DNA from 3 places in the Streptomyces sp. NPDC037273 genome. Region 1 is predicted to be linked to each of the others. Evidence: predicted binding sites of a transcription regulator. Region 1 holds the regulator's gene; each other region holds the start of a gene.
What was found. The regulator HrcA, encoded in region 1, represses chaperone genes, less so after heat shock. The targets are predictions, from matches to a motif close to TTNGCACTCNGNNNNNCNGAGTGCNAA.
Positions count from the first base shown of each region.

Region 2: a site for HrcA is predicted at 1,480-1,506, ahead of groES (co-chaperone GroES). Genes of this name have one in related genera too.
Region 3: a site for HrcA is predicted at 1,773-1,799, ahead of groL (chaperonin GroEL). Genes of this name have one in related genera too.

Region 1 covers NZ_JBVJVO010000007.1:146,094-150,113, forward strand. Annotated here, with positions in the region: gene ACZ7G1_RS20350 (nitronate monooxygenase) at 1-946, opposite strand, end outside; gene dnaJ (molecular chaperone DnaJ) at 1,068-2,204, opposite strand; gene hrcA (heat-inducible transcriptional repressor HrcA) at 2,205-3,224, opposite strand; gene ACZ7G1_RS20365 (MBL fold metallo-hydrolase) at 3,370-4,020, shown strand, end outside.
Region 2 covers NZ_JBVJVO010000012.1:83,586-87,605, reverse strand. Annotated here, with positions in the region: gene ACZ7G1_RS27920 (THUMP-like domain-containing protein) at 1-80, opposite strand, end outside; gene ACZ7G1_RS27915 (polysaccharide deacetylase family protein) at 210-1,133, shown strand; gene ACZ7G1_RS27910 (hypothetical protein) at 1,130-1,459, shown strand; gene groES (co-chaperone GroES) at 1,604-1,912, shown strand; gene groL (chaperonin GroEL) at 2,038-3,672, shown strand; gene ACZ7G1_RS27895 (ester cyclase) at 3,744-4,020, opposite strand, start outside.
Region 3 covers NZ_JBVJVO010000014.1:145,462-149,481, forward strand. Annotated here, with positions in the region: gene thrC (threonine synthase) at 1-714, shown strand, start outside; gene ACZ7G1_RS30425 (MoaD/ThiS family protein) at 756-1,034, shown strand; gene ACZ7G1_RS30430 (cold-shock protein) at 1,430-1,633, shown strand; gene groL (chaperonin GroEL) at 1,964-3,592, shown strand; gene ACZ7G1_RS30440 (SRPBCC family protein) at 3,740-4,020, shown strand, end outside.

The sequences.
Region 1 (4,020 bases):
CGCCCGCGTCGGCCGCGGCCTTGCGGAGGGGGGCGGTGAGGTGGTGGACCTCGGGGTAGGCGGCGGGGGCGTACGGTCCGTGCTCGCGCACGAAACGGTTCACGAGTCCGCGCGCCGGGCGTCCGGAGAAGGCCCGGGTGAGGGCGGTCCGGGTGAACAGCGGATCGGTCAGGGCCCGCTTGTGCAGCGGATGGGCGCCCGATTCGGGGCAGCAGAGGAAGGCGGTGCCGAGCTGGGCGGCGTCCGCCCCGGCGGCGAGCACGGCGGCGATCTGAGCGCCGCGCATGATCCCGCCTGCGGCCACGATCGGCAGTCCCACGCGCTCGCGTACCTGCGTGACGAGGGCGAGCAGCCCGGTGCCCTGAGGTCCTTCGTCGGCCGGGTCGTCGCGGTACGTGCCCTGGTGACCGCCCGCCTCGACGCCCTGGACGCACACGGCGTCGGCGCCCGCCTCCTCGGCGGCGAGGGCCTCGTCGGCGGAGGTGACGGTCACGATCGTGAACGTACCGACCCGTGCGAAGGAGGTGAGGACCTCGGCCGTCGGGCAGCCGAACGTGAAGGACACGACCCGGACCGGGTCCTCGCGGAGGATCGCCAGCTTGGCCTCGTAACCGTCGTCCCGGGAGTCGTCGGTCTCGCCGAGCGGTGTCTGGTACCAGGTGGCCTCGCCCGCGAGCTGGTGGCGGTAGACCTCGACGGCCGAGGGGTCGGCGTACCGCCCGCCCTGCGGCATGAACAGGTTCACTCCGAACGGCCGCCCGGTCAGCCCGCGCACCTGCTTGATCTCCTGGTACATCCCGCCGGCCGTCTTGTAGCCGCCCGCCAGGAAGCCCAGCCCCCCGGCCTCGCAGACGGCCCCGACCAGCCCCGGGCCGGAGGCTCCACCCGCCATGGGGGCCTGCACGATCGGAAACCGAGAGAGATCGTTCAGTGCGGTGGTGGACATATGGGCATCGTGTCATGCCCCTGCTTCCCGGCCGAATCCGTACGTCAGGTCCCGGAACGATCCGTTCCGAAAACGAGGAGGGGGGGTGCCCACCGGCACCGCCCCTCCTCACGACCAAGCCCTACCGCCCGTTGAACGCATCCTTCAGGCGCGAGAACAACCCCTGCTGTCCGGGCTGGAACTGGCCGGTGGGCCGTTCCTCGCCGCGGAGCTTGGCGAGCTCGCGGAGCAGGCGCTCCTGCTCGGCGTCGAGCTTGCCGGGGGTCTGGACCTCGACGTGGACGACGAGGTCGCCCCGGCCGTTGCCGCGCAGGTGCGTGACGCCGCGGCCGTGGAGCGGGATCGACTGGCCGGACTGCGTGCCCGGACGGATGTCGATCTCCTCGAGGCCGTCGAGGGTCTGCAGCTGCACCTTGGTGCCGAGCGCGGCTGCCGTCATCGGGATGGTGACCGTGCAGTGCAGGTCGTCGCCGCGCCGCTGGAAGGTGTCGTGCGGGATCTCGTGGATCTCGACGTACAGGTCGCCGGCGGGGCCGCCGCCGGGGCCGACCTCGCCCTCGCCCGCGAGCTGGATGCGGGTGCCGTTGTCGACACCGGCCGGGATCTTGACCGTGAGCGTGCGGCGGGAGCGGACCCGGCCGTCGCCCGCGCACTCGGGGCACGGGGTCGGGACGACGGTGCCGAAGCCCTGGCACTGGGGGCAGGGCCGGGAGGTCATGACCTGGCCGAGGAAGGACCGGGTGACCTGGGAGACCTCACCGCGGCCTCGGCACATGTCGCAGGTCTGCGCGGAGGTGCCGGGCGCGGCGCCCTCGCCGGAGCAGGTCGTGCAGACGACGGCCGTGTCGACCTGGATGTCCTTGGTGGTGCCGAAGGCGGCCTCGTTGAGGTCGATCTCCAGGCGGATCATGGCGTCCTGGCCGCGGCGGGTCCGCGAGCGCGGACCGCGCTGCGAAGCCGTACCGAAGAAGGCGTCCATGATGTCGGAGAAGTTGCCGAAGCCACCGGCTCCGAAGCCGCCCGCGCCGCCTCCGCCGGAGGCCGAGAGCGGGTCGCCGCCCAGGTCGTAGACCTGCTTCTTCTGCGGGTCCGAGAGGACCTCGTAGGCGGCGTTGATCTCCTTGAAGCGTTCCTGCGTCTTCGGATCGGGATTGACGTCCGGGTGCAGCTCGCGGGCGAGCCTCCGGAAAGCCTTCTTGATCTCGTCCTGGGACGCGTCGCGGCGCACGCCGAGCACGGCGTAGTAGTCCGTGGCCACTTACGACTCCGCCAGGATCTGTCCGACGTAACGTGCCACTGCGCGTACCGCTCCCATCGTTCCGGGGTAGTCCATGCGGGTCGGTCCGACCACGCCGAGTTTGGCGACTGCCTCGCCGCCCGAACCGTAGCCGACCGAGACGACGGACGTGGAGCTCAGCCCCTCGTGGGCGTTCTCGTGCCCGATCCGTACGGTCATGCCCGATTCCTTGGCCTCGCCGAGCAGCTTGAGGAGCACGACCTGCTCCTCCAGGGCTTCCAGGACGGGCCTGATCATCAGGGGGAAGTCGTGTCCGAAGCGGGTGAGATTGGCGGTGCCGCCGATCATCAGCCGCTCCTCGTGCTCCTCCACGAGCGTTTCGAGGAGGGTCGCGAGCACGGTGGAGACCGTGGCGCGGTCCTCGATCTCCTCGAAGGACTCGGGGAGGTCCTGCACCAGCTGCGGCACGTCGGCGAACCGGCGGCCGACGACCCGGCTGTTGAGCCGGGCCCGCAGGTCGGCCAGCGAGGCCTCGCCGAAGGGCGCGGGACAGTCCACGACCCGCTGCTCGACCCGGCCGGTGTCCGTGATGAGGACGAGCATCAGGCGGGCCGGGGCCAGCGAGAGCAGCTCCACGTGCCGGACGGTCGAACGGGTCAGCGAGGGGTACTGGACGACGGCGACCTGACGGGTCAGCTGGGCGAGCAGCCGGACCGTACGGCCGACGACGTCGTCCAGGTCCACCGCGCCGTCGAGGAAGTTGTGGATGGCGCGCCGCTCGGGCGTCGACAGCGGCTTGACGCCGGCGAGCCGGTCGACGAAGAGGCGGTAGCCCTTGTCGGTCGGGATGCGCCCGGCACTGGTGTGAGGCTGGGCGATGTACCCCTCCTCCTCCAGGACCGCCATGTCGTTGCGCACGGTGGCGGGCGAGACTCCGAGCTTGTGCCGCTCGGTGAGCGCCTTGGAGCCGACGGGCTCCTCCGTCCCGACGTAGTCCTGGACGATGGCGCGCAGCACCTCGAGTCTGCGTTCGCTGAGCATCGTGCGCACCTCCAGCTGTCGTCGTTCCGGTTGCTCCGCTTTTGGCACTCACCCTGTCTGAGTGCCAGCAATCCCCCGGCTAGTGTACGGCGGCGGGCAACGCTCCTGGCAAGGAGGAGGGCCGCCCGACGGTTAGCGTCGCCCCATGGACATCGATTGGGAAGCGTACGGCTGGGAGCGTCTCGCGGACGGAGTCGGCCGGCGCCGACTCCCGGGCTGGGACGCCACGGTGGGCCTCGTCGTGGGCGAGCGGGGGATCCTGATGTACGACACGGGGTCCTCGCTCACCGAGGGAGCGGAGCTCCGCGAACAGGTGGCGCGGCTCACGGGCGGCCGCAAGGTGACGCACATCGCACTCGGCCACCCCCACTTCGACCACGTCTTCGGCACGGCCGTCTTCGCCGGCGCCGAGGTCTTCGGCGCCGTCGGCTCGGACGAGCTCCTCTCCCTGCCGCGCGAACGCGAGGCGCTCCGCGAGGACGCGGTGGGCCAGGGCCTCGACGCCACGGCCGCCGCGGAGGCCGCGGACGTCCTCGTCGCCCCCCGCCACGTCGTCTCCGGCGAATGGACCCTCGACCTGGGCCGACGCCAGGTCCTCCTCGCCAACGTCGGCCCGGGGCACACCGGCCACGACCTCGCCGTCTGCGTCCCCGGCTCCCGCGAGGTCGTCTTCTGCGGCGACCTCGTCGAGGAGTCCGGCGAGCCCCAGGCCGGCCCCGACGCCATCCCCTCCCGCTGGCCCGACGCCCTGGACCGTCTCCTCTCCCTGGGCGGCGAGGAGGCGGCGTACGTGCCG
Region 2 (4,020 bases), on a different contig from region 1:
TCGCGCAGGGCGGCGAGGAGGGCCTGCCCTTCGGGGGTGAGCAGGGAGGCGAAGGAGGCGAGGTCGGTCACCCGTCCCATTGTGGGCCCTGCGCCGCTGTGGGCCGCCCGGGGGACGGTGGCGCGGCACGGCGGTGTCGTGGCCCGGATGGCGCTTCCGCGCTGACAGGATGCGGCGCCATGCAGCCAGTACGACAAAAGGAAGAATCTATGGTGATCGGCGCGCCCCCCACCCACCGGACCCTCGGGGCCGCCCTCCTCGTCGCCGCCCTCGCGGCCACCGCCACCGCCTGTTCCGGCGCCGCCGGACCGGACGGCGGCGCCCACGGACCCGCCGCCGGACAGCAGGCCCAGGAAGCCCGGGGCGCCTCCGGCGCACTCAACGCCTACCTCGACCGCGTCCGCAAGGAACGCGCCGCCCGCGTGCTCGCCGCCAAGAAGTGGGGCCTCGCCAAGACCCCGCTCGAAGCGCCCGCCCCGCCCGCCGTCAAGCCGAAGATCACCACCCGCAAGGGCTTCGAGACCGACGGCGAGGGCCTCCCGCCCGTCTTCACCACCGTGCCCACCAAGCAGAAGATCGTCTTCCTCACCATCGACGACGGCGCCGAGAAGGACCCCGACCTGCTGCGGATGATGCGCGACCTGAAGCTCCCCTTCAGCGCCTTCCTGAGCGACTACGTCGTCAAGGACGACTACGGCTACTTCGCCAGGATGCAGAAGTCGCAGAAGACCGGCGTCTCCCTGCACAACCACACCCTCAACCACCGCTACCTGCCCGGACTCTCCTACGGGCAGCAGAAGCGCGAGATCTGCGGCATGCAGGACGTCATCGAGAAGCGCTTCGGCAAACGGCCCCCGCTCTTCCGCCCGCCCTACGGCAACTACAACGAGGACACCCTGCGCGCCGCCAAGTCCTGCGGCGTCAAGGCCGTCCCGCTCTGGGCCTCCGAAGCCTTCCCCGACCACATGGAGTGGCGCGAATGGGACCGGGACCTCCACCCCGGCGACATCGTCCTCACCCATTTCCGCGGCAAGGAGGACTGGAAGGGCACGATGCCGGACATGATCCGCCGGGTGATGAACGTGATCACGTCGAAGGGGTACGCCGTCGCGAAGCTCGAGGACTACGTGTGAGAACGCGGTCACGGCGCCTGGCCGCCGCTCTGGCCGTGACCGGCGCGCTCCTCGCCCTGCCGGCCTGCGCCTCCTCCGTCGACCCGATCGAACGGCTCGGCCGCAAGGCCGCGGAACGGGTGAGCCCGCGGCCGGCGGCGCCGGAGGCGGGGGCGGAGGCACGGGCGGAGGCGGGCGCGGAGGTCCGGGCCGGGGACTGCGGGGACGCGAAGGCGCCCGGCGCCCCTCCCGAGGCGCTTCCCGGCGCGGGCTCCGGCACGGCCTCCGGCGCGCTCCCCGTCACGCCACGGAGCGAGGAATTGGCACTCCGCTTGACCGAGTGCTAATCGCGGTCATAGTCTCGGCTCTGGCACTCCCCACTGGAGAGTGCCAAGCGCGACAGGCAGGTCCGGCACCCGCGACGACGGATCCACCTGGTCGCCACCTCAGACAGTTAGCCCCGTGAGATCTCCGAAGGGGGAGGTCGGATCGTGACGACCACCAGCTCCAAGGTTGCCATCAAGCCGCTCGAGGACCGCATTGTGGTCCAGCCGCTCGACGCCGAGCAGACCACCGCCTCTGGCCTGGTCATTCCGGACACCGCCAAGGAGAAGCCCCAGGAGGGCGTCGTCCTGGCCGTGGGCCCGGGCCGCTTCGAGAACGGCGAGCGTCTGCCGCTCGACGTCCAGACCGGCGACATCGTGCTGTACAGCAAGTACGGCGGCACCGAGGTGAAGTACAACGGCGAGGAGTACCTCGTCCTCTCGGCTCGCGACGTGCTCGCGATCGTCGAGAAGTAATTCTCCGAAGTACCGAAGTACCTGAAGCAGATGCTTCGAGCTGCGCCCCTGACCCCGCACCGGGCGTCCGGGGCGCAGTTCGGTTTCACCAGTTTTTCGACATCCGAGAGGGCTGAATCGCTCCCATGGCGAAGATCCTGAAGTTCGACGAGGACGCCCGTCGCGCCCTTGAGCGCGGCGTCAACAAGCTTGCCGACACCGTGAAGGTGACGATCGGCCCCAAGGGCCGCAACGTCGTCATCGACAAGAAGTTCGGCGCGCCCACCATCACCAACGACGGTGTCACGATCGCCCGCGAGGTCGAGATCGAGGACCCGTACGAGAACCTCGGCGCCCAGCTGGTGAAGGAGGTGGCGACCAAGACCAACGACATCGCGGGTGACGGCACCACCACCGCCACCGTGCTCGCCCAGGCCCTGGTCCGCGAGGGTCTGCGCAACGTCGCCGCCGGCGCCTCCCCGGCCGCCCTGAAGAAGGGCATCGACGCCGCCGTCAAGGCCGTCTCCGACGAGCTGCTCGCCACCGCGCGCCCGATCGAGGACAAGTCCGACATCGCCGCCGTCGCCGCGCTCTCCGCGCAGGACCAGCAGGTCGGCGAGCTCATCGCCGAGGCGATGGACAAGGTCGGCAAGGACGGTGTCATCACCGTCGAGGAGTCCAACACCTTCGGCCTGGAGCTCGACTTCACCGAGGGCATGGCCTTCGACAAGGGCTACCTGTCCCCGTACATGGTCACCGACCAGGAGCGTATGGAGGCCGTCCTCGACGACCCGTACATCCTGATCAACCAGGGCAAGATCTCCTCGATCCAGGACCTGCTGCCCATCCTGGAGAAGGTCATCCAGGCCGGCGCCAGCAAGCCGCTCCTGATCATCGCCGAGGACGTCGAGGGCGAGGCGCTCTCCACCCTCGTCGTCAACAAGATCCGTGGCACCTTCAACGCCGTGGCCGTCAAGGCCCCCGGCTTCGGTGACCGCCGCAAGGCGATGCTCGGCGACATGGCCACCCTCACCGGTGCCACGGTCATCGCCGAGGAGGTCGGCCTCAAGCTCGACCAGGCCGGTCTCGACGTGCTGGGCACCGCCCGCCGCGTGACCATCACCAAGGACTCCACCACCATCGTCGACGGTGGCGGCAACGCCGAGGACATCGCCGGTCGCGTCGGCCAGATCAAGGCCGAGATCGAGTCCACGGACTCCGACTGGGACCGCGAGAAGCTCCAGGAGCGCCTCGCGAAGCTCGCCGGCGGCGTCTGCGTGATCAAGGTCGGCGCCGCGACCGAGGTCGAGCTCAAGGAGAAGAAGCACCGTCTGGAGGACGCCATCTCCGCGACCCGCGCCGCGGTCGAGGAGGGCATCGTCTCCGGTGGTGGCTCCGCGCTCGTCCACGCCGTCAAGGTCCTCGAGGGCAACCTCGACAAGACCGGCGACGAGGCCACGGGTGTCGCGGTCGTCCGCCGCGCCGCCGTCGAGCCGCTGCGCTGGATCGCCGAGAACGCCGGCCTCGAGGGCTACGTCATCACCTCCAAGGTGGCGGAGCTCGACAAGGGCCAGGGCTTCAACGCCGCCACCGGCGAGTACGGCGACCTGGTCAAGGCCGGCGTCATCGACCCGGTGAAGGTGACGCGCTCCGCCCTGGAGAACGCCGCCTCGATCGCCTCCCTCCTCCTCACCACCGAGACCCTCGTGGTGGAGAAGAAGGAAGAGGAGCCGGCGGACCACGGCCACGGCCACGGCCACGGTCACGGCCACTCCCACTGAGGCTCTGAGTAGCTGATCACCGAGGCCCGGTGCTCCCGTCGCGGGAGCACCGGGCCTCGGCTGTTCTCCGGCTAGTCGCCGATGACCCCCAGCTGCGCCATGAGCCCCAGCAGGTCGTACTGCCACCAGCCCTCGACGATCTTCCCGTCGTCCCGGAAGCGGTGGACGACCGTGCCGCTCATGGTCACCTCCATGCCGGTCGCCGCGTTGCCCATGAAGTCGCCGTTGTTGGTGCCCTTCCAGGTCCAGCGGGTGCAGACCCGGTCGCCCTCGGCGATCTGGTCCTCGACGGTGAACGCGAAGTCGAAGCCGGCGCGCCACATGTCCACCTCGCTCCGGACGGCGTCC
Region 3 (4,020 bases), on a different contig from region 1:
GTCGCCATCGAGGGCAACTACGACGACGTCAACCGCTTCTGCTCGGAGCTCATCGGCGACCCGCTCGGCGAGGGCTGGGGCTTCGTGAACGTCAACCTCCGCCCGTACTACGGCGAGGGCTCCAAGACGCTGGCGTACGAGATCTGCGAGCAGCTCGGCTGGGTCATCCCCGACCAGCTCGTCATCCCGATCGCCTCCGGCTCCCAGCTCACGAAGATCGACAAGGGTCTCCAGGAGCTCATCAAGCTGGGCCTCGTCGAGGACAAGCCGTACAAGATCTTCGGCGCCCAGGCCGAGGGCTGCTCCCCGGTCTCCGCCGCCTTCAAGGCCGGCCACGACGTGGTCCGCCCGCAGAAGCCGAACACGATCGCCAAGTCGCTCGCCATCGGCAACCCGGCGGACGGCCCCTACGTCCTCGACATCGCCCGCCGCACCGGCGGCGCCGTGGAGGACGTGAACGACGAGCAGGTGGTGGACGCCATCAAGCTGCTCGCGCGGACCGAGGGCATCTTCGCCGAGACCGCGGGCGGCGTGACCGTCGGCGTCACGCGCAAGCTCGTCGAGGCCGGTGTCATCGACCCGAACCTCACCACCGTCGTCCTCAACACCGGTGACGGGCTCAAGACCCTCGACGCGGTGGCCGACACCTCCGGTGCGACCGTCACCATCCGCCCGAGCCTCGACGCCTTCCGCGACGCCGGCCTGGCGCTCTGACACCCGCCCGCTCCCCCGGTTCCCCGAAAGGTTTCGACGACATGGCCGTGAACGTCCGCATCCCCACCATCCTCCGCACCTACACGGGCGGTCAGTCCGAGGTCCAGGCCGAGGGCGCGACCCTCGCCGAGGTCATCGCCGACCTGGAGAAGAACCACACGGGCATCGCCGCCCGCGTCCTGGACGACCAGGGCAAGCTGCGCCGCTTCGTCAACGTCTACGTGAACGACGACGACGTGCGCTTCGAGCAGGGTCTGGAGACGGCCACCCCGGCCGGCGCGGGCGTCTCGATCATCCCGGCCGTCGCCGGCGGCTGCTGACGCCTATCGCGTCCCGTCTTTCTCGAATTGCCCCTTCCGCGCCTATAAGCGGAAGGGGCAATTCTGCATGGTTGAGCGGGGTAGAGTTGGGGAAGTCCCCTCCGCTGCTCATGCCGGACGCATATGAGAAAGCGTCTTCGCGCGACAAGAAGCAGCCAAAGTGCCTGCGCGTTGTGTACGTTGTGCGCCTTTTGCCGGGCCCGACTTGCCCCGTCATCCAGGGGATTCTCCCCAATTCCCCTTTCCGTCGCGCCGAGAATTCTCGCTCGAATGACCTGTTGCAGAGGGCAGTTGGGCAGATACATTCAGCGGCGGTCGACGCGTTCCGGCGCAGGGTCTGACCCGGGTCCGCGAAGTGCGGTCCCGCGCAAGGGCCAGTAATAGGGGAGTTAGGCATGGCTCAGGGCACCGTCAAGTGGTTCAACGCGGAGAAGGGCTACGGCTTCATCGCGGTCGACGGTGGTGCGGATGTTTTCGTCCACTACAGCGCGATCCAGATGGATGGCTACCGCAGCCTCGAAGAGGGACAGCGAGTCGAGTTCGAGATCTCGCAGGGCCAGAAGGGTCCGCAGGCGGACATGGTCAAGCTCGCCGTCTGAGCGCGGCGCGATCGGCCACCGACGCAACGCCGTCGAGGGGTCCGCATCCCTGAGGGGATGCGGACCCCTCGCGCGTTCCCGGAAGGTTCACCAGGGGTTCGGCGGGCTTGGCGTGGAGGTGCCCGAAACCCGAGAGTCGCTTGCACTCTCCTAGGGCGAGTGCTAATCATTGGCGTTAGCACTCGGAAGGTGAGAGTGCTTACGAGGATCGGGCAGATGAGGCCCGCGGCCAGGTGGGGCAAGGAACCGCCGGGCACGCAGGCCGTCCGTCGCGGGCATCGGCGCGGTCCTGGAGCGTTATCCACCCCATGTCCGGGAGGACCACTTCACATGGCCAAGATCATCGCGTTCGACGAGGAGGCCCGGCGCGGTCTCGAGCGCGGCATGAACCAGCTCGCTGACGCCGTCAAGGTCACCCTCGGCCCCAAGGGCCGCAACGTCGTCCTCGAGAAGAAGTGGGGCGCCCCCACGATCACCAACGATGGTGTCTCCATCGCCAAGGAGATCGAGCTCGAGGACCCGTACGAGAAGATCGGCGCCGAGCTGGTCAAGGAAGTCGCCAAGAAGACGGACGACGTCGCCGGCGACGGTACGACCACCGCCACCGTCCTCGCCCAGGCGCTCGTCCGCGAGGGCCTGCGCAACGTGGCCGCCGGTGCCAACCCGATGGCCCTCAAGCGCGGTATCGAGAAGGCCGTCGAGGCCGTCTCCGGCGCCCTGCTCGAGCAGGCAAAGGATGTCGAGACCAAGGAGCAGATCGCTTCCACGGCCTCCATCTCCGCCGCCGACACCCAGATCGGCGAGCTCATCGCCGAGGCGATGGACAAGGTCGGCAAGGAAGGCGTCATCACCGTCGAGGAGTCCCAGACCTTCGGTCTGGAGCTGGAGCTCACCGAGGGTATGCGCTTCGACAAGGGCTACATCTCGGCGTACTTCGCCACCGACATGGAGCGCATGGAGGCGTCGCTCGACGACCCCTACCTCCTGATCGTCAACTCCAAGATCTCCTCCGTGAAGGACCTCCTTCCGCTCCTGGAGAAGGTCATGCAGTCGGGCAAGCCGCTGCTGATCATCGCCGAGGACGTCGAGGGCGAGGCCCTGTCGACCCTGGTCGTCAACAAGATCCGCGGCACCTTCAAGTCCGTCGCGGTCAAGGCCCCGGGCTTCGGCGACCGTCGCAAGGCCATGCTGAACGACATCGCCATCCTCACCGGCGGCACGGTCATCTCCGAGGAGGTCGGCCTCAAGCTGGAGAACGCGGGCCTCGACCTGCTGGGCCGCGCCCGCAAGGTCGTCATCACCAAGGACGAGACCACCATCGTCGACGGTGCCGGTGACAGCGAGCAGGTCGCCGGTCGCGTGAACCAGATCCGCGCCGAGATCGAGAACTCCGACTCGGACTACGACCGCGAGAAGCTCCAGGAGCGCCTCGCGAAGCTGGCCGGCGGCGTGGCCGTCATCAAGGCCGGTGCCGCGACCGAGGTCGAGCTCAAGGAGCGCAAGCACCGCATCGAGGACGCCGTTCGCAACGCGAAGGCGGCCGTCGAGGAGGGCATCGTCGCCGGCGGTGGCGTCGCCCTGCTCCAGGCGTCGAACGTCTTCGAGAAGCTCGAGGGCGACCTCTCGGGCGACGAGGCCACGGGCGCGCAGATCGTGAAGCTGGCCCTCGAGGCTCCGCTGAAGCAGATCGCCGTCAACGCCGGTCTCGAGGGTGGCGTCGTGGCGGAGAAGGTCCGCAACCTGCCCGTCGGCCACGGCCTGAACGCCGCGACCAACGAGTACGTCGACCTCATCGCCGAGGGCATCATCGACCCGGCGAAGGTCACGCGCTCCGCGCTGCAGAACGCCGCGTCGATCGCCGCGCTGTTCCTCACCACCGAGGCCGTCATCGCCGACAAGCCGGAGAAGGCGTCCGCGCCGGCCGGCGGCGGCATGCCGGGCGGTGACATGGACTTCTGATCCTCCGGGATCGGTGGTTCATCGCTGAACGCGACCGAGGGCGGCACTCCCATCAGGGGGTGCCGCCCTCGGGCGTTCGGCGGATGCTGGAAGAGGCGGTCACGGCAGAGGGCCGCGGGGCGGAGCCGTACGGAAGGGGCCGCGACCATGGTCACGCTGCTGACGACACCGGCCGACCGGGAGCTGGTCATCACCCGCACCTTCGACGCGCCGCCCGCCCTGGTCTGGGAGGCCTGGACGGACCCCGAGCACGTACGGGAGTGGTACGGGGCCGAGGTCCTGACCACGACGGTCGTCGACATCGACCTGCGCCCCGGCGGCGCCTGGCGGTGGGGGCAGACCGCGCCCGACGGCCAGGAGATCGTCTTCTCCGGCGTGTACGAGGACGTCGTCCCGGTCGAGCGGCTCGACTACACGGAGGCCTTCGA